DNA from 3 places in the Bradyrhizobium sp. CCBAU 11357 genome. Region 1 is predicted to be linked to each of the others. Evidence: riboswitches for the same ligand, from Rfam matches in the RefSeq annotation. Region 1 holds a riboswitch; each other region holds the start of a gene.

The links. Region 1 has a riboswitch for cobalamin ahead of XI05_RS38180 (energy-coupling factor ABC transporter permease). Riboswitches for the same ligand answer to the same signal wherever they lie in the genome.
Region 2: it holds a riboswitch for cobalamin, as region 1 does, so the genes downstream of both, XI05_RS01060 (ribonucleoside-diphosphate reductase subunit alpha) here and XI05_RS38180 (energy-coupling factor ABC transporter permease) in region 1, are expected to answer to the same signal.
Region 3: it holds a riboswitch for cobalamin, as region 1 does, so the genes downstream of both, metE (5-methyltetrahydropteroyltriglutamate--homocysteine S-methyltransferase) here and XI05_RS38180 (energy-coupling factor ABC transporter permease) in region 1, are expected to answer to the same signal.

The regions. Positions count from the first base shown of each region.
Region 1 covers NZ_LBJW01000113.1:510,647-518,220, reverse strand. The annotation lists gene cobT (nicotinate-nucleotide--dimethylbenzimidazole phosphoribosyltransferase) at 1-12, opposite strand, end outside; gene cobF (precorrin-6A synthase (deacetylating)) at 23-772, opposite strand; gene XI05_RS38180 (energy-coupling factor ABC transporter permease) at 812-1,489, opposite strand; cobalamin riboswitch at 1,527-1,745, opposite strand; gene cobA (uroporphyrinogen-III C-methyltransferase) at 1,791-2,522, opposite strand; gene XI05_RS38170 (cobyrinate a,c-diamide synthase) at 2,519-3,829, opposite strand; gene cobM (precorrin-4 C(11)-methyltransferase) at 3,829-4,611, opposite strand; gene XI05_RS38160 (cobalamin biosynthesis protein) at 4,608-4,976, opposite strand; gene cbiE (precorrin-6y C5,15-methyltransferase (decarboxylating) subunit CbiE) at 4,973-6,154, opposite strand; gene XI05_RS38150 (cobalt-precorrin-6A reductase) at 6,153-6,899, shown strand; gene cobJ (precorrin-3B C(17)-methyltransferase) at 6,875-7,574, opposite strand, start outside.
Region 2 covers NZ_LBJW01000007.1:1,011-6,465, reverse strand. The annotation lists gene XI05_RS01060 (ribonucleoside-diphosphate reductase subunit alpha) at 42-1,784, opposite strand; cobalamin riboswitch at 2,088-2,301, opposite strand; partial or broken gene XI05_RS01055 (IS6 family transposase) at 2,366-2,562, opposite strand; gene XI05_RS01050 (hypothetical protein) at 3,356-3,490, shown strand; gene XI05_RS01045 (hypothetical protein) at 3,810-4,082, shown strand; partial or broken gene XI05_RS01040 (type II and III secretion system protein family protein) at 5,169-5,455, shown strand, end outside.
Region 3 covers NZ_LBJW01000080.1:12,353-19,926, reverse strand. The annotation lists partial or broken gene XI05_RS10505 (IS3 family transposase) at 1-5, opposite strand, end outside; gene XI05_RS10500 (hypothetical protein) at 1,471-1,797, shown strand; gene XI05_RS10495 (hypothetical protein) at 1,869-2,030, shown strand; gene metE (5-methyltetrahydropteroyltriglutamate--homocysteine S-methyltransferase) at 2,538-4,883, opposite strand; cobalamin riboswitch at 4,985-5,187, opposite strand; gene XI05_RS10485 (nodulate formation efficiency C protein) at 6,209-6,931, shown strand.

The sequences.
Region 1 (7,574 bases):
TTCGGGAAGCATGCTGCCTCGCTCAACGCCTGCGTTTGAGAATGTAGCTGTCCATGATCCAGCCGTGCCGCTCGCGTGCGTCCTGCCGCGCGGCGGCAATGCGTGCGCCCATTTCGGCCAGGGTGCCGGACATGAGGATCTGATCGGACATGCCGAGATAGGCACCCCACCAGATGTGAAGCCCAGCCGGATCGAGCGACTGGAACGCCGTGCCGCCGTCGAGCATCACCACGACTGTATCGACACCCGCCGGCCAGCCGCCTTCGCGCAAGCGCCGCCCCGTCGTGACCAGGAACGGCTCGCCGATGTCGTTGAGCGGCAGCGCATGCGCCGCGCACAGCGCCTGGATCGTGGTGATGCCCGGCACGACTTCGATTGTCGGCAACGGATTCAATCGCCGCGCAATGCGCAGCGAGGAATCGTAGAGCGACGGGTCGCCCCAGATCAGCAGCGCGACCTTGCCGTCACCGCCGAGATGGCTTGCAATGGTCCGCGACCACGTGGCGGCAACGGCATCGTGCCAATCGTCGACGCCCTTGCGATAGTCGGCCTCGGTCGCGTCGCGCACGGGAAGATCGAATTCGGCGATCCGCGTCGCTTTGTTGGTGAGCACGTCAGTGCAGATCGTCCGCCTGAGATCGGCGAGATCGGATTTTGCGCTTCCCTTGCGCGGGATCAGGACGAGATCGGCCGCGTTGATGGCGGCAATCGCGGCGCGCGTGAGCTGCTCGGGATCGCCGCAACCGATGCCTATCAGGGAGAGCGTGAGCATCGGGTGTGTGGGGCGGCCATGACGGCCGCCCCTTGTCTCTTAAGCCGCGTTGTGCAGGCGAGGCGTGACGAAGCCAGGCGCGGTGACACCACGCAGCGACTTCGCCAGCGCCAGCACGGCAAGATCGGCCAGCGGCTCGATCACGATGACCAGTGCGTAGGACGCCGCGAAGGTCGCGATGCTGGCGAGGTTGCTCATGGCGAAACCGGAACCATAAAGCGCCCAGAACGCCACCCACGCGATCACGCCGGCCTGGTAGGTCGTCGAAAGCGCCAGCGCCTGCCGATACTTCAAATCAACATAGGCGCTGTTGCGCGAAATGATCCGGGCAGCGATTGCCTGGATCGCGAACAGTGGCACCAGCAGCGTCGTGACGTTCATGCCATATTGCGGGATGTCAGCGGGCTCGAAGAAAACGCCCTGGAGCAGCAGGCCGAGCGCAAGGCCGAAGGCCGCGGGAGCCGCGCCGAACAGCAGGAACAGGGTCGAGCCGAGAATGAAGTGCACCTCGGAAACGCCGACCGGGAAGTGCGGCAGGATCTCGAAGAACACGAACACGAGGGCCGTCGTGGCCAGCGTCCGCGCGGCGAACGACACGACGCCCTGCTCGCGCACGGTCTCGACCGCAAGCTTCAAGGCAACGCCGCCTGCGGCGATTCCGGTTGCGTAACTCAACACGAGCTTGGCGCCCGTCACGACGCCGGGTTCGATATGCATGGCTCAATTCCTTCCTGCCGTCACACCCGACGGCCTTGGCCTCAAAACATGCACGGCCGGTCTCCTGGCTCGCGGTTCACTGGGTTCTCCGGCCTTCCCGGACCTTGCGGACCAGTGGCGGTTCGGAGCCCCTCACCGCTTACAGTCGCGGGGGCGGCTGGGGTTTTGGGCGCCGCAACTGGGTCCGCCCATCCCCATTCCCGATTATGCTCCGGCGCTTTGCGCCGCGTCGAGCACCATGCCGCTCTTGTGTGCCCCTTTCGCATTGCGGGCGTCAAGGGGCGAACCGCTGCCGGAGCCGTCATGCCGGATATTCTCCCGCCAGCGCGCCGAACAGGATCACGGCGGCGGTGGAAGCGGCACCGCCGCGGCCAAGCTGCTCGGCAAGCTCGGCAATCGTGGTACGGACCAGCCGTTCGTCGGGACGCCCGAGAGATTCGGCGAACAGCGCCGGGGTGCTGGGGGCGAGACCGTGCGCGATCAATTTTGCGGCAAGCGCCGGAAAGGTGCGCCGGCCCATATAGACGACGGTCGTGGCCTCGGGATCAGCCAGCGCCGCCCAATTCAAATTCGGCGGCAGCTCGCCTGTGACGTCGGCCCCGGTGATGAACTGCACCCGGCGGGAGGTATGCCGGCGGGTCAAGGGAATGCCGGCCTGGGCGGCGGCGACACAGGCGGATGTGACGCCGGGAACGATCTCGTAGCCGATGCCGGCCTCGCGCAGCGTTTCCAGCTCCTCCTCGAGCCGACCGAAAATGCCGGCATCGCCGGACTTGAGGCGCACCACGCGCGCGCCGGTTGCGGCGTAGTCGACCAGGAGACGGTTGACGTGGTGCTGCTTGGTCGAAGGACGCCCGGCCCGCTTCCCCACCGCGACGAGATTGGCACCGGGCCGGGCAAGATCGAGGATCGCGCCGGAGGCAAGATCGTCGTAGAGCACGACATCGGCCTCGCGCAGCCGCGCGGCACCCTTCACCGTGAGGAACTCGGGATCGCCGGGACCGGCGGACACGAAAGAGACGAAGCCGCTCACCGGTCCTCCGCGATCAGATGGAAGAACGTGCCGGTGGCATGGCCACGGCGCGAGCCGGTCTCTGCAATGACTGTGCCGGTGGCGTCGTGCACGACCGCGAGCGGCGTATCGGGCTGGGTGAGGATGGTCGAATAGTGGAACTCGTGGCCGCGCAGGCGCGCACCCGGCCGATGCCCCGGCATCGGCGCGGCGAGTTCGGCCAGACGATAGCCGAGATGCATGCGGCGCTTGGCAAAGCTGGTCTCCAGGCCGAGCAGCCCCGTCATCTCATGGCTGATACCGTCGGCGTCGGTGAGGCCTGCGCCCAGCACCATATAGCCTCCGCATTCGCCATGCACGGGCCGTGTCTCGGCGAAAGCGCGCAAGGAGCTGCGAAAGCGCGCATTGGCCGCGATCTTTCCGGCATGCAGCTCGGGATAGCCGCCCGGCAGCCAGCACACGTCGGCGCTCGCATCGGGCGCTTCGTCGGCCAGCGGCGAGAACGGCACGATCTCGGCGCCCGCCGCGCGCCAGGCTTCCAGCATGTGCGGATAGACGAAGGAGAATGCCGCATCGCGGGCCAGCGCGATGCGCTGGCCGGGCGGCGTTACGCTCATGTCGTTCGCCGCAGCTTGCGGCGACCATTTGCCCGCCGAGTTGAGCACCGCATCGAGATCGACGTGCTCGGCAACGAAGCGCGCGGCCTCGTCGATCAGCTTGCCGATCTCGGCCTGCTCTTCAGCCTGCACGAGGCCGAGATGCCGCTTCGGCAGACTGATCTCGGCATGGCGCGGCAGCGCGCCGAACACGGTGATGCCGGCCTCGTTCAGCGCGCGCCGCACCAGATCCTCATGGCGCGGGCTGGCGACGCGGTTGAGCACGACGCCGGCGAGGCGCACGCCGGCGCGGTAATCGCGAAGGCCTGTGGCGATCGCCGCCGCGGTCTGCGCCTGGCCGGAGGGATCGATCACAAGAACCACCGGCCAGCCCAGCATCTCCGCAATGTCAGCGGTCGCTCCGGTGCCGGAGACACCGCGCGCAGCGACACCGTCGAACAGGCCCATCGATCCCTCGGCGAGCACGACATCGGCTTCAGCACCACGGCTGACTAGATGTGCGATAGTGCCGCGATCCATCGCCCAGCTGTCGACGTTGACCGAGGCGCGTCCCGTGGCCGCGGTGTGGAAGGCGGGATCGATGTAATCGGGCCCGCTCTTGAAGCACTGCACGTTCAGGCCGCGATGGCGCCAGGCGCGGGCGAGTGCCAGCGTCAGCGTGGTCTTGCCGACGCCGGAGGCCGGCGCGGAGATGACGAGGCTCGCAGGCATCACGACGCCTCCGGAAAGCGCGGCTCGGCACCGACGGGCCGGTAGCGACGGTCGTAATCGGCGGCGTAGAGACGGCTCTCGTCGAAATCGGCCGCGCCAAGCGTCTTGCCGACCAGGATCAACGCCGTGCGCTCCATCTCGCCACCCACGGCCGCATCGAGCGTTGCCAGCGTCGCGCGCACGATGCGCTGCTCCGGCCAGCTCGCGCGCCAGACGATCGCGACCGGGCAATCCGCGCCGTAGTGCGGCGTCAGCTCGACGACGACTTGGTCGAGCAGATGGATCGACAGGTGGATCGCGAGCACCGCGCCGGTCGCGGCGAACGCGGCGAGCTTCTCGCCTTCGGGCATCGCGCTGGCTCGGCCCGGCGTGCGCGTCAGCACGACCGTCTGAGCAAGACCGGGCAGCGTCAGCTCGGTTTCCAGTGCCGCTGCGGCAGCCGAGAATGAGGGAACGCCGGGTGTCACTGTGTAGGGAATCCCACGCGCGCGCAAACGGCGGAGCTGCTCGCCCATCGCCGACCAGATCGAGAGATCGCCGGAATGCAGCCGCGCGACGTCCTGGCCTGCCGCATGCGCGGCTGCGATCTCGGCGATGATCTCGTCGAGCGACATTGGGGCAGTGTTGACGATCCGCGCTCCCGGCGGGCAATGCGCCAGCACGCCCTCCGGCACCAGCGAGCCGGCATAGAGGCAGACCGGACAGGCCGCGATCAGGTCGCGGCCCCGCAAGGTCAGCAAGTCAGGCGCGCCCGGCCCTGCGCCGATGAAATGCACGGTCATGGGCCGTCTCCTTCGGCAATCGCGGCGGTCGCGGTGCGATCCTGCGAGACAACCCGTGTTGCAATGAGCCGCGCGCTGGGACCTGCGACTGCGAGCGCCGCAGCCTCGGCCACAGATCCGGTGCCGAACTTCTCCGCGACGAGCTTCGATTGCGTGAACGTGTCGATGCCGGCCAGTGTCGCGGCCGGAACGGCCCGGATCGGCACGCCGCACTCACGTGCGAGCTGCTTCAGTGCGTCGGTATCGGCCTTGTCGCTGACGGTTGCCACCGCCGCAAGTCCTTCCGCACCGCCGGCAGCCAGCAGCGCTTCGCGCAGCGAAGCCAAAGTCACATCGCGCTTGAAGCCGAGCCCGGCGACCTTCATCGCATCGCACTCCACTGCACCACGGGACGTGCTGGCTCCCACGACCGATAGCGCCCGAGCGGGGCGACTTGAGAAATCTCCACCCGCGTCAGCTCGCCACCATGGCGCTGATGGAGCTCGCCGAGCAGCGCTTCCGTCTCCAGCGTCACCGCATGCGCCACGAGCCGCGCTCCGGGCGAGAGCCGCGTCCAGATCGCATCAAATAACACTTCGTCGAGACCACCGCCAATGAAGACGGCATCCGGCGCTTCCAACCCGACAAGTGCTTCCGGTGCCCTGCCCGTGACGACTGTGATGCGATGCGCCAGACCGAAGGCGGCTGCATTCTTGCGGATGTTCGCGGCGCGATCCTCGCGCGCTTCGACTGCAATCGCCGTCCCGCCGCACAGCGTCCATTCCACTGAGATCGAGCCTGAGCCAGCGCCGAGATCCCACAGCCGTTCGCCGGACCGAGGTGCCAGTGCCGAAAGCGCGAGCGCGCGCACCGGCCGCTTGGTGATCTGGCCGTCGTGGACGAACAGATCGTCTGGCAGGCCCGAGCTGCGGGGAATGCCCTGTGCGCCCCTCGCCCACACCGCCACCGCGACCAGATCAGCGGCGACCTCCTCGGCAAAGAGGTCGACACGATGCTGGTCAGTGTATTCCCGTGGCCCGCCAAGCGCCTCGAGCGTCCACATCAGTGACGCGCCCCATCCGCGCTCGGTCAGCCATTTCGCGAGATCGCCGACCGCCGCTGCGTCGCGCATCAGGCAGATGATATGCGCATCTCGCACCAGATGCGGCACCAGGCGCTCGAACGGCGCCGCATGGAGGCCGATGCACGTCGTTGCCTCCAGCCGCCAGCCCAAGCGCGCGGCGGCGAGCGAGAAGGTCGACGGCGCGGGGTGCGCGATCCATTCGTTGGCCCCAAGCTTCTCGGCAAGACTGGTACCCGCGCCATGCCAGAACGGATCGCCGGAGGCGAGCACCACCGTTGGCCGGGCGCGGCAGCTCAGCACGACATTCGCATCGAACGGCACCGGCCACGGACGGCCGCGGCTGCCAACGCCGGCAAGCGCGAGATGGCGCTCGCCGCCGAACACGGTTTCGGCCTTGGCAAGCGCCTTTCGGCTTGCCTCCGACAGCCCGGCAAGGCCATCTTCGCCGATACCGATGATGGTCAGCCAGGGATCAGACATGATGCGCGCCCTCGTTCTGGGCGGAACGGCCGATGCGAGCTTGCTCGCTGCGGAGATCGCGCGCGCCGGCATCGATGCCGTCTATTCCTATGGCGGCCGCACGCGCGCGCCGGCCGACCAACCGCTGCCGACCCGCATCGGCGGTTTTGGTGGCGTGAGCGGGCTGGCCGACTACATCCGCCGCGAAGGCATCACCCATGTGATCGATGCGACGCATCCCTTCGCCGCGGAAATGAGTCGCAACGCCGTCGAGGCGTGCGCGGAAACCGGCACGCCGTTGCTTGCGCTGGAGCGCGCGGCCTGGATCAAGGCGCCCGCCGACACCTGGATCGAGGTGGCGGATGTCAACGCTGCCGTCGCCGCGCTGCCGGACGCCGCTGCAAACGTGTTCCTCGCCATCGGCCGCCAGCACATTGCGCCATTCGCGACGAAGCCGCAGCACGCCTACACGCTGCGCTTCGTCGATCCGCCCGACGCGCCCCTGCCCTTCGCGGCCGATGTGATCGTGTCGCGCGGCCCGTTCACTTTCGACGGCGAGCTGAACATGCTGCGCACACGCGGCATCGCCTGGATCGTCGCCCGCAATTCCGGCGGCGACGGCGCGCGCGCCAAGATCGATGCGGCCCGCGGGCTCGGCCTTCCCGTAATCATGATCTCGCGACCGCAGCTGCCCGAGCGCCGACGGGCCGAGCGCGTCACTGACGTGATGCGATGGCTCGGTCATTCTGCCCGCCTCGGCGCATAGACCCAGCGGCCGACGCGGCGTGTCTGCGAATTGCCCAGGATCACCAGCGTGCGCATGTCGGCCATCTCGGGTTGCGCCTCGTTCAGCGTAACGGTCACGATCTTCTCGTCAGCCGCACTGATCGCGCGCGCGAAGATCACGAGACGCTCGCCGCAGCCGGCCTCGCGAAGCACTGCCAGCGCCCGGCCGAATCCTTCCGGCCGGCTTGCCGAGCGCGGATTGTACATCGCGATGGCAAAATCGGCTTCCGCCGCAAGGCGCAAGCGTTTCTCGATCACCGCCCATGGCTTGAGGTTGTCGGACAGGTTGATCGCGCAGAAATCATGGCCGAGCGGCGCGCCGGCGCGTGCCGCCGCCGCCAGCATCGCGGTGACGCCCGGCAGCACGCGGATCGGCAGATCCCGCCATTGCGGCGCCCGTTCGAGCGCCTCGAACACGGCGGATGCCATCGCGAACACGCCGGGATCGCCGGAGGAGACGACCACGACCTGCCCGCCTTGGGCGGCAAGCCGCAGGGCTTCGCTCGCACGTTGCAGCTCTTCGCGATTGTCGGAGGGATGCAGGGTGAGCCCAGGCCGCGGCGGCACGCGCGAAACATAGGGCGCATAACCCAGAATATCGGTCGCCGTCGCGAGCGCGGCCGTGACCTCGGGCGTCACCAACGCGTCGCTGCCC
Region 2 (5,455 bases), on a different contig from region 1:
CTTGCCGATCAGCGTACGCGGATCGACGGCCGAAAGATCGATCACTGACATGCAAGGCACTCCTCATAATTAGTACGCTGCGGCTGCGGCGCCGCCACCTTGTCGCTGTCGCCGATCTTGCCGGCGAACGCCGCGCGCGAGATAGACTTTGAGCGGCAGTAGTAGAGGCTTTTCAATCCGCGCTGCCATGCCGTCCAGTGCAGCATGTGAAGGTCCCATTTATCGACATCGGCTGGGAGATAAAGGTTGATCGACTGGCTTTGGCAGATGAACGGGGCGCGGTCGGCGGCAAGCTCGACGATCCAGCGCTGGTCGATCTCGAAAGCGGTGCGAAAGATCGCTTTCTCGTGCTCCGACAAGATGTCGAGACGGGCCACCGACCCTTCGTGTGCTATAATCGACTGCCACATCGCCGAAGTGTCGGCGCCCTTCGCCGCAAGCACTTTGGCGAGATGCGGATTACGCACCGAGATGGCGCCGGACAATGTCTTATGGGTGTAGATGTTGGCCGGGATTGGCTCGACGCAGGCGCTGGTGCCGCCGCAGATGATGCTGATCGAGGCGGTCGGCGCGATTGCGATCTTGTGGCTGAAGCGCGCCATCACGCCGCGTTCCAGGGCATCCGGGCACGGGCCACGCTCGCGCGCGAGCGTCACGGATGCCGCGTCGGCCTCGCGGCGGATTTTCCGGAACATGTTCAGATTGAACGACTTGGCCATGACACTTTCCATTGGAATGCCCTTGGCCTGCAGGAAAGAGTGGAAGCCCATGACGCCGAGGCCGACGGAGCGCTCACGCAGGGCAGCGTAGCGGGCACGCTTCATGCCGTCCGGCGCCACCGTGATGAAGTGCGTGAGCACGTTGTCTAGGAAGCGCATGACGTCCTCGATGAAGGTGGGCTCCTCATTCCACTGGTCCCAGGTCTCGAGGTTGAGCGACGACAGGCAGCACACCGCGGTGCGCTCCTCGCCGCGATGATCGATGCCGGTCGACAGGGTAATCTCGCTGCACAGGTTGGAGGTCGAGACCTTGAGGCCGAGCTCGCGCTGGTGCTTGGGGAGCGCACGGCTCACGGTGTCGATGAACAAGAGATAAGGCTCGCCGGTCTGCAGCCGATTCTCAAGGATGCGTTGCCTCAGCTGGCGGGCATCGATCTCGCGGACGACCTCGTTAGTCTTCGGGCTGCGCAGAGCGAATGCGGTGCCGGCGCCCACGGCACACATGAACGCGTCGGTGACGTTGATGCCGTGATGTAGGTTGAGGCTCTTGCGGCTGAAGTCACCAGACGCCTTGCGGATCTCGAGGAACTCCTCGATCTCGGGATGGTGGATATCGAGATAGACCGCCGCCGAGCCGCGCCGCAAGGAGCCCTGGCTGATCGCCAGCGTGAGGCCGTCCGTGACGTGGATGAACGGGATGATGCCCGAGGTGACGCCGCCCCTCGCCTTCTCGCCGATTGAGCGAACATTACCCCAGTAGGTGCCGATGCCGCCGCCATTGGAAGCAAGCCAGACGTTCTCGTTCCAGGTGCCGACGATGCCTTCGAGCGAGTCCGACACTGAGTTAAGGAAGCAGGAGATCGGCAGGCCGCGCGTGGTCCCGCCGTTGGAGAGCACCGGTGTGGCCGGCATGAACCACAGCCGAGACATCGCATCATAGAGACGTTGGGCATGCGCTACATCGTCCGCGAAAGCGCAAGACACCCGCACGAACATGTCCTGGTAAGTTTCGCCGGCGAGCAGATAACGGTTGGTCAGCGTCAGCTTGCCGAATGATGTCAACAAGTCGTCGCGAGACGGATCGAGCGTGAGGTCGGCCGGCTTTGGCGATGGCGCGAGGGGCCACGGCAGCGGAGCCGGCGATGGCGAAAGGGGCACCAGACACGGCTCAGGCGCGGCAGGCTTCGCCTGCGCTAGGCGCGGCCGCACACTCGGTGACGCGACGAGATGACCATGCTGATCGAAATCGTAAGACGGCGACATCGGCAACCCCGCGATGTTTGAGGCTGGGGGCCGTGCGGACGACTTGCGAGGAGATCGGACAAATATCACCAGCTGCAAGCGACCCACCGGGGCACCCCGCCCGAGGACTTTCGTTCAGTCGCGGCAGGTCTCCTGGCTCGCGGGTCGCTGGGGCTGTCGGCCTTCCCAGCGCTGTCGCGCCAGTGACCATGATGACAACCGCTCGCCGCTTACAGTTGCGGGGGCAGCCTCGGAATAGCCGTTGCCGGCGCACCGGGTTCCCTCTTAGCTTCCATCCTACGAGATGCGGGAATGGAAGACCGTGACGGGCTACATATAGGCGCCACTCGCGGAGATTCGTCAAGGCGGCGCCGTCAAGTTAACGAATTGGAGCAGCCCCGAGGTCAAGGTTCGGCGAGCGTTGTCGTGGAGATCTCGCGCCAAGTCGCAAAGGCTCGCTCGCGCGAAACACGACGGAAGTCGGCAGTGACGGCTCCGAGAGAGAGGATGTGGAAAAGGTTCGTGACCTGATCATGAACTGACAGAAAAATTGAGCCTGACGGGACGATTTGAAACGCTTCATGATCCGATCGCGTCGCCTGTTACCCTTGCGGCGTTCGTGGTCTGGACTATCCCTTCACCCGGCGATGTCCGCTGTAGGTGCTTCCCGTCGAGTCTCCACCCCTCCCCTGGCAGGGGCTTGGCTCGGGGAATCACTTTCCAACTGAAAGTGCCTTATGTGATGGGCTACGCGACCGTGGGGCTCGCAGGCGGCGTGGTCGCGCGCTTTGTTACGATTCCAAAAGCTGCTTGGCTTGCCTCCATGAACATCGGAAGGACGAGAAACATATATCCAAACCGCGTCTCGATAATACCGGAATGGTCACGCCGTTAGGGTGCAATGCGCCTACATTCACCGGAGGAGGCTTTGATCTGCAAGAAGTCTCGCTTGAAGTCGTCCGCAGTGCGGTCGGATTGCTCTCAGAAGGGAAGTAGGACCCCGGCACCTGGCAAGTGTCTATCCTGACACTGCAAGGCCAAAACAGAGCACGTGTACTGCCACGCTGGGAGCGTTTGATTGCCCCCACATCGACGCTGTTGGGCCGGGGAATGAACGTCTTGCTTTCTTCGCACGTGATGCGGGCAATGTGCAAATTTGCTTGCGAATTTGTCCCCCCTTGAGAATGGCGGAGTTCTTCTCGGCTGGGCGCGTGGGGAAAGACCGGGTGGTAGTCGACCTTCGCGGTCCCGGCCCGCACGCCCTTCACGGGCGACACTGTTTCGTGCCTGATCACGCTTGGCAGGTCGCAGAGATACGGCGGGCTTTTCAGGATAGCACGGGTGACGTTGATTACCTCGGCGATCGGCACTCGCATCCCGGTGGCGCCGCGGCAATGAGCGATCTGGGCTCGGCTACGCTGCGGCGCATTGCCCGCCGCGTGAAGGAGCCGCTCATGCTGATCGTGGCAGGCAGCGAGATCAATCAAGACTGGTCGGCGCGTTGTTGGAAAGGGCGCATTGATGGGTGATTTCTGAGGCGCCGCTTGGAGGCACAACCACAGGAGCTAAAATTGTTCGATCCGCCACACGATTGGGCGACCGTCCGTCACGCTGTATGAGCCGACGCTTACTTGGCGTGTAAGTCGCTCGGATGAATTGGACCAGTTCGGAACATCAAGGGCGAGCCCAATGCCTACCAGCCGAAGGAGTTGATGCCCTGAAGCGCGGTCGCTAGGGCAGAGTGTATTTTCGAGGTATCAAGGCCGAACATGGGTGATGTGCGGATTCGTAATGGAAAAGCCGCGGCAACGCGGCTCGGATCAAGTCATGCTGCTACCGTGAGGGACCATGACGAATTGGACGATCGAACGCATGGTTTACCGCAAGGCGCGCCGACGTGAGGTGTTCGTCGGCCATCGCATCAGTTCGGACGGCGGTAAGTCGTGGATCGAAGAAGGCGAACTTCACGCCAGCTTTGAAGATTCGTTCTCGCAGGTGACGCGCGAAGTGGACATCGAAGAGTACCAATCGCGCGTTGCCGCTGCACGCAAGATGTCGTTGATCATGCCGCTTCTGGCCGCGCGGCGGACTAATTCTAGCGTTAGCCCATCGCGGCGATAGCCGATAGCTCCCCACTTCGACGTCCTGATGTAGCTGCCGACATAGTTGCGGCTGGGCCGCTCATCGCGGGCCAAGTATCCGGTCTAGCGGGGTTAACTCCTCGGCCGCACGGCCATCTCACAGGTCGTCCGACAAGTCTGGGCGAATCCTAGTGGCTCCGAAATCTCGTTGGCAGAGGATCCGGGAGCTTCGTCTATGCCAACGTATAGCTTTCGAAGGAGCGCCTCGCCTGCCATTCCTTTCTTGAGGCCGGCGCGATGACTGGGACAGACAAGGCGCCGGAGGCCCAAGCTTTTTCTGCGATTTTAGGTCGTGTTCTGGAATGCGAAATTAGGATGGCGAAACTCATTTGAACAGATTCGAGTGTGACGAAGTGTGGGCTAAGAGGTTGGATTGACATTGACTCTCGGCTCTCCTCGCTGGACCAAACGAGAAGACGAACTGCTGCGCAAGCTTGTTGATGCCGGCACGCCTGTGAAATCCATTTGCGAAACGCTCAATAGATCCGAGCTAGAGCTTCGCAGGCGCGGCTACTACATTGGCCTACCAAGGAAATGGTTCAAGCGAACAGCCAACATCTGACGCTGTGAGGCGGCGCTCAGCAATAGGCAGTTCTTCCTGAACCCGGCTCTCAGTATGGCGGCAGTTCGAGGGACGACCGAGCACACCCGCAGCGCCGCGACCGTCGCCTGGTTGCCGGGCGGGCCAGCAAACGGCAATTCGGGAACAGCCCGAAGCGGTCGTCCGCGGCAATGTGCCCGGCCCTGTCGAGGCAGACTGCCGGAATGCCGGCGCATCTAATCAAATGATCCGCGAGAAGCTCGACGCGGGTCGGCATAGCCCGATTGACAGCTGATTTGCGCCGACCCCGTCAATTGGACCGCAGCGTCATCCTATTCGACACCCAGCTTTGAGACGATCGACGAAACCAGGAATTCCGAACCCGGTCTCGTTAGATGCAGCATGTCGCTCGCAACAACGGGATTTGCCGACGCGCGTCAGGCATTCGCCCTTGTCGCAGAAAACGTCGCGCGCGGAAACACTAGACCCCCAGCGCGCCAGCGATGTTGCGCAACGTGAGGTCGCCTTATTAGGACCGCCGGCGGCGGCTCGGTGGACGTGCTGATCTCTGCATTGGGAACCAAAGGATTGGCTCGCAGGTTGGCGGAACCGAACTTGACCACGCTTTCCGGCGATGCCGCCCGCTTCCTTGCCGGCGGCGAGTTTCCAATCCCGATCCCGACCCAAACGACGAACGGCTTTCCAACCATCACAATCGACTACAAGAAGTTCGGTGTCGAGTTGGGCTTCGTCCACACCGTGCTCTCGCGCGGCGTGATCAACCTTCGGGTCGAGCCATCGGTCAGTGACTT
Region 3 (7,574 bases), on a different contig from region 1:
CGCTTCCGTGGAACATTCAGGAAGTGCGAAACCCTTGCTTGCTCATGCGAGCTCGTCCTTGCGGGATGCTCGAAAGGCTGATGTGGACGGATTAGCTAATGCAGGTGAGGTTCGAAGCTCCAACACATCGGCGAAGATTGTCCAATCGCGGACACTCTTTTGCTTGCAAAAATCAGTCTCCGCCTGCTGAGCAGCAGCACCCAGGGAGGCGGCATCGACTTTGAATGCTGCCTGGCACGCACGATGCTCGCCGCCAGTATCGTCACAAACGGTCTTAATAAGCCGAACATTACATGAAGGCATGCCCCTCTCTTCCCGTGGTTCGCTTATCCACTATTCTGCCATTCGCACCGAGAGTACTTGATCTGCCTCAAGCAGCACCCCAAGAGGTCTGTCCGCTCGTCCGAAGATAGATCCAGATGTAACAGCACGGCGCGAGCCGCTTTTTGTCGCGAATAACAGGGATGGCCTGTCTGTCCTACCTGCGTTGCACGACGCTTTGAGCCGAGGGGCAGCGCCTCTCAGGAGCCTCATGCCGCCAACCGGGAAAATCAAGTCTTTGATCGAGGATTGTCTCGCAGAGACGATCGAGGACAACATGCACTATCATCGCAGGCGCGTGCGCGCAGATTTCTCATATGCGGCGGCGAGGGACTATACGCGCAGGCGATCGTGCGGCAAATCAGGCAAGGAACCCCGATCTTGCATCCGACGGTCCACCAGCCGCCGCCACAGCAAAGCCCATCATAAGGCTTGCCGTAGCCCAAGTTTCGACGAGCCCTTTCGGACTTCAGTGCCAAACCCTAAGGGTGGGATCAGCCCCGGCAAGGCTACCGACAATGAAAGGCGAACAATCGTTTGACCATCCGCGTGCACGGAGCAATGAGGAAAAATGCTGCCGTAGCCCATGGAACGTGAGTTGCGCCTCAAATCAACACGCTGGCGTGTTGCAGAGAGCGCGAGGCCCTGGCGGACGCCCGAGTTCGGACATGTCGACTGCCAATGCGGGCGTCTGCGGCACGTACGGGCCGCTCGAGCTCAACCACTCCCGGACGGACCAGCCTTTTGACCCGCATCGATGCTGCGGCGGCTGCGTCCTGATAGAGGTGATCTTCTAGTAAGGTCAGACGCATGGTGGAAAGAACGACTTGAGCCCATGATGCTTTAATGTCCGGGTACCAGCGATCACTTTTTAGGACTCCTTCCGGGCCAAGCCGAGCCGCGGGTCAATGACCTGCACATGATAAGTTGCGCCGCTTGCGATGGCGTCTACTTTATCGACCTGCGGACAGGCCCGATTATGGGCTCCGAGCGAAGCTACGTTCATCCTAATGGTGTCAACCGAATCCGGCGTCTTCGCGCTCTCCCTAGAGCGCGTGCTACGCGCGCCAGAGCGCGGCTGAGGACGCCCGCACAGCCACGCCATGACGCTGCAGAACACGGAGATGTCTCACCAACAAGAGACGTGACATGACAGAAAGCCGGACCATTTACCCCGCCGCGGGCCGGATTGCTGGAGCTGCAGACCAGTTTAGTCCGTGCAGAACAGTTACAAATACCAACAGCCGAGGTCTTGAGCTGACCCAGATCGATTCGATGCAAGCTCAGGCGTTGTTTCCCGGCGGAAATTCAAATATTTCGGTTCGCGAGCGCATCATGTTCCGTACCAACGAAGCCACGGCCGATAGCCCTCTGCCGCGGCTCACGCCATCGAGACCGCGCGCCGTCCGGTCGAGTCGGGCAGAGCCTGTTCGCGCGGAAGCCAAGCATGTTCGTAATGTTCACAAGGTTGTCTGAATTTGTCAGCTCGCGGCGATGAACTTCGTCCAGGATCTAATGGCGATTCGATCTGGGAGCGGCTCGAAATTATGCCGCCCTTCGATCAGGATCTGGAGATTGCCGTGATCGAGGGCAATTCAATTCACCGGGTGGTCTTTCCTTGTCGCCGGGTGTTCGGCGGATGGATCAACGCGAATACCGGAGAGCAGGTCGCCGTGCAGCCGACGCATTGGCGTATATGGCTCGGATAGCGGCGGCCATCCTGCACAATAGATTGGCGTGAGTTGAGGCAGGAACTGGCTTCGGCGTCCTCTCGTCGGAAACTATGTCGAGTTCCTTGAATGAGAGCGCCTGACGGGGAACATGTCCGAGCGGACCGATTGCGATCGGCCCGTGCGGTGACCGTCCGCCATCACTCCTCGCATTACTGTCGCAACCGTTCCCAATGTACTCGCGAGCGACACACCTCTGTGTAGATTTTGAATCTCAGACCAAACGATCGCTTACCACGTTGCGACGACAAACGTGTCGATATGAGTCCACATTTTTGGCGAATGTTCTCGCCTTGATGAACCGTCGGCTATTCTCTCTCGGCCAAGTAGCGCGAGGCGTCAGCGTCGTTCCTCCGGGTGCACCTCCTTCGGACCACCAACTGGGGCCAGGCATTTTTTGTTGGCCCCAAGGCTTGATCGAGATTGTGGAGAGCGCAAATGACCACAAGCGAATTCGCTTGGTCGAGAACAGACCCGAGCGCGGGATCAATTGTTTTGCGGATCGGATGCTGCACGCAGTTCGCGGGCGGCAGCGACCATGTTGGTTAGCGCAGGCCGAACCTCCGCCCAATTGCGCGTTTTTAGGCCGCAGTCCGGATTGACCCAGAGCTGCGATTCCTGCAAACGCGTCCGAGCTAGCACCATCAGCTCCTTCATTTCGCCCACCTCGGGAACGCGTGGAGAGTGGATGTCGTACACGCCCGGTCCGATTTGATTTGGATATTCGTACTTGCTGAATACGTCAAGTAGCTCCATTTTCGATCGAGACGTTTCGATCGAAATGACATCCGCATCCATTGCAGCGATTGCACCGATGATGTCGTTAAATTCTGAGTAGCACATATGTGTATGGATTTGCGTTTGATCGGCAACGCCCGATGAGCAAATGCGGAAGCAATCTCCCGCCCAATCGAGATATGCCTTCCACTCCGATCGGCGCAATGGCAATCCTTCCCGGAGTGCCGCTTCGTCGATCTGGATCATGGCCGCACCGGCATTCTCGAGATCGCGGACTTCGTCGCGGATCGCGAGCGCAAGCTGACGGCAGACCTCGCTTCTAGGAATATCATCGCGAACAAACGACCAGTTCAGGATGGTCACCGGTCCGGTCAACATCGCCTTCATTGGCTTGCTAGTTAGTGATTGCGCATAGCGCCACCAGTCCACGGTGATCGGCTTCGACCGCACTACATCGCCAAACAGGATCGGGGGCCTGACGCAGCGCGAACCATAAGACTGTACCCATCCCTTCCTGATAAATAGGAAGCCGCCGAGTTGCTCGCCAAAGTACTGCACCATGTCATTGCGCTCAAATTCGCCGTGCACGAGGACGTCAAGACCGATGTCCTCCTGCCAATGTACGGCGCGGGCTATCTCCTCCTTGATGAACCTCTCGTATTGTTCGTCGCTCATCGCGCCTAGCGCATGCGCCGCACGAGCATTTCGAACGTCTGCGGTCTGCGGAAACGATCCGATTGTCGTGGTGGGAAAAGCTGGTAGTCCAAAGCGTGCCCTTTGGATCTCGGAACGACGGGCGAATGGGCTTGCGCGCTGGCGCATCGTCTGGTCGATTGCCCTCATCCGGGTAGCGAGATTGGCATCATGGATCTTCGGCGAAGTCCGGCGGGCAGTCGCAGCGCATTCCGAATCGGCGAGAGGTAGCCCAACATTCTGGTCGCCAGCGAGTGCTCGCGCCAGGATCGCAAGCTCACGCATCTTCTGAACAGAGAAAGCAAGCCAGCTCCTGACGTCGGACGAGAGCCCGGTCTCGAGTTCAACATCGACCGGCACGTGAAGCAGCGAGCAGGATGGAGCGAGCTGTACACGGTGCTTGCCGAGCTTCGCAATCGCGGGCTCCAGCCGCTGACGGAGCGACCACAAGTCCGACCGCCATACATTCCGGCCGTCGATGACACCGAGCGACATGACGAGATCACTTCGGCCGACAGCGACGATTTTATCCAACAACTCTGGCGCTCGAACCAGATCAAAGTGCAGACCGGAAACCGGGAGGCTCAATGCGGTATCCAGATTGTCGCCTGGCTCGCCGAAATAGCTGGCAACCATGATCTTGATAGCCGGTCCCTCTTTTGCGAACCGGTTATAGGCATGTAGCAATGATTTTCGCACCGCTTCGTCCAGATCAAGGACCAGGCAGGGCTCGTCAAACTGAACCCAACTTGCCCCTCGTTCGGCCAATTCATGCAGAACCTCGATATAGACCGGTATCAAATCATCCAGTAGCGAGAGGGGCTGGAACGCGCTATCGGCACTCTTACCGAGCTTTAGGAATGTGACGGGCCCGATCAGGACAGGGCGGGTTTGAAAGCCTAGAGCCTTTGCTTCCACATACTCTTCAATGGGCTTGCGAGAGCAAAGTCTGAACGCCTGTCCCTTGTAGAACTCGGGAACCATGTAGTGGTAGTTGGTATCAAACCACTTAGTCATTTCCTGCGCGGGTGCGCCAGACCCCCGCGGGCCCAGACCGCAATTCGCATCCTGATCGTCGCATTGTGATCCGCGAGCCATGGCGAAGTACGTCTTGAGGGAAACGGATTCTCCTTTCGAGGCGTAGATCTCCGGGATAGCGCCAACCATGACACTTGTATCGAGCACCTGATCATACAGCGAGAAGTCATTCGACGGAATGACCGTGACGCCGAGAGACTTCTGACGAGCCCAGTTCGCTGCGCGCAGGCCGGATGCGTCCTCGAGCAATTGCTGTTCGCTGATCTTTCCGGCCCAGTAGCTTTCAAGAGCGAATTTGAGCTCACGCCTTGGACCGATGCGTGGCGTACCGAGCGTAGCAACCGGAAGAGAGAGAAGAGACATAGTGTTAACCCCTGTTGGGGACAGAGGCCAAGGCGGACGCAGGCAGAGGAAGTCGCGCGGGCGACGGCTGCTTGGCGCACCACCGAGACACCCCGCCCGTGGACCAATCTATCGTCGGGGCAGGTCTCCTGGCTCGCTGGTCATCGCTGCTGTCCGGCCTTCCGGAAGCCGTGCGGGCTTCAGTGACATCGTTGGACAGTAGCTCGCCGCTCACAGTTGCGGGGGCAGCGCCGGCATTTGGACCGGCTTCCCTCTTAGCTCCGGATCAAGTGGGATTCGGAGAACCTCGACGACTTGGATTATCGGCAGGAGAATTCTTCGGTCAACCTCTCAGATTATGTGCCACGCTAATCTGCGACATCTACTAGGCGAATGACCGTGCATCTCTATGATTCTCTAAACAGAACTGTCGCAATCAGAGATGTCCTTGTCAGATGTCGGAGTGCGACGCGGAGCTGCCTTGAGGCGACGCCGCCCGCCCCATCAATGAAAGGGACAAAACCAGCCCGCGGGGCGGCGATTACCGCCGTTTCGAGCAGAATGCATTCGATGCGGCTTCCGATTTCCAGCGGTTCGCCCAGCACATCCACTGGCCAGCTATTTTCTCGACTAAAGGATTCCCATTGAACACGTCAAGGCAGCCGGTGCAATCTGGCAACATGCGCGGCGAGCAGGTTGATTTTCGTGCCAGCCAGGCGTCAAAGTTCGTCGATTAAGTCGGCTTCGTATCGCCAGTCATCATGTAGGCCGAACGCCGACGGCAACTATAGCGAACCACACCGTTCAATGACGGCAAACGCACTCCAGATTCTCATCAGGCACTTGGCATTGAGGCGTTCACCTCTTCCGCACACTATCTTGTGCGGGACAAGGATGCACAATCTTGTGCGGGACAAGGATGCACAAACTGCGGCCGATACACTGAATGGAAACATCGAAAGGTGCGCAGGTCGGAAAGTCGACAAGAGGGACATAAAACCCGTGCAAATCTCCGCCTGCTGCCTGGCACGAAGAATGCAAGCCCCTCGACATGCCCAGTCTCTTCTGCTGAGGATGTCCAGCTCAGCCAATTGACGCTGTCGCCGGCTAGGGAAGTTAGCGGCGCGTGACATGGAGGGGAGCGCCTGCCCGCGGGACAGCCGCGGGTGCCCCGTCGCGTCTCCGTAAACTTCTCGCGCTCGCTCATAGCAGGTTCAAGGTTGCCCGCTTTGAAAGATGTACGGATGAAACGTGATAGGCCGAGGGTTATGAAGAGAATGTCGGGAAGACCCGCGCTATGGCTTGCCCTGGGCGGACTTCTAATCTGCCTAGCCTGGCCGGCTGCCATGAGCAACACTATTCGCGCCAGCGACAACCCACTTGTCGAAGGACTCAAGTCAACGTGGCGAGCGCAAGATGGTGAGACGATAGAACAAATCATCTCCAATGTCTCGAAGGTGGCACAGTTCGTCCCTCAGATGTGGGGGGTCGTTGAACTTGGCGAAAACGACTATGTTTTCGTTTCGTGGACCAGACACCGAGACAACAAATCAGACGAACAGTACGCTATCACCTGGAAAGTCGCGCTCGACGGTACGATTGAGCTTGCGTCAACCTATGCGAAGCCGATGGAATTGGGCTGGCGTGCCCTAGCGCTCTCGTTGATCGCCAAAGAAGTCGCAGATGGTGAAAGGGACGCAAACCTTAGCTTTCTGCATGATCCAAGTAACTTCAACTTTGTGACTACGCCGCAAGGCCGGCTCGGCGATCTTCTGCGGCAGGGCCGATGCACAATCATTGAACCTGTTGGGGTAGACTACTTACCCAAGCAGAATGACAAGCCGAACGAGAAAGGCGATCTATGGCGCATTCTGCTCTTGGTGAATTGCGATATCCAAGGACCACGTTATTTTACACACAACGGGGTCATCACTTTCGAGAAGAGCGAAGGCCAAGATTGGGAGCCACAATCCTCTTTCGCCAAGCGCATCGCGAAATTTCCTCCGGGCTCCTGGTTTCAACGGACCGAGCCAAAGGAAGAGGAAGACTTAGGAGAGCGAAGGCCTTAGCAGTCGGTCGCGCAGAGCAACATCGCGCCGCAGCTGCCGTACGGTCGAACGCCTCGTACCAACTGCAAGGACATACGCGCTCTGCAGTTGGTTGTTTACGGCTCCGCAACAGTCCGGCTGCCTTTCTCGCAGCAGTTCGGCCCGCCGTGCGCAAGATCGAGCAGCACGATTGCGCTTTTCCGCCAGGTGTCGAGCTCAGCGGCGCGTACTTGTTCGCGAGATGTGGTTTGCCCGCCTGCACTCCACCGGGTGAGAGCACACCAACTTGCGGGGGAACCAGCTCTCATAAATTCTTCACTAGAGCGCTTGGAGATGCCTCCGGCCCAAGCCGACTCGGCGTGCACGCCGCGCATCGTGTGACTCCCGTGGCACACGCAGGAGCGTGAGCCTAGCGACTTTGACCCGGCACTAGGGACCTATGCTGAGACAACACGGGCGAGGAAGTTACACTGGTAGCAACCCCGGCACACCCGCTGAGCGCCTGCCCATTTCCGAGTGCGCAGGGCGGGAAGCTCCGGAGCTGTACGCAAGGACGTCGAGCGCCAAACTGACTCGGCCCTAAATTTCCTCGCATTCATTCGTCTGCACGTCATAGACCCGGATTTTAAGCATCGGAAACCGCTTCTTTAATTCCGCTCCACCT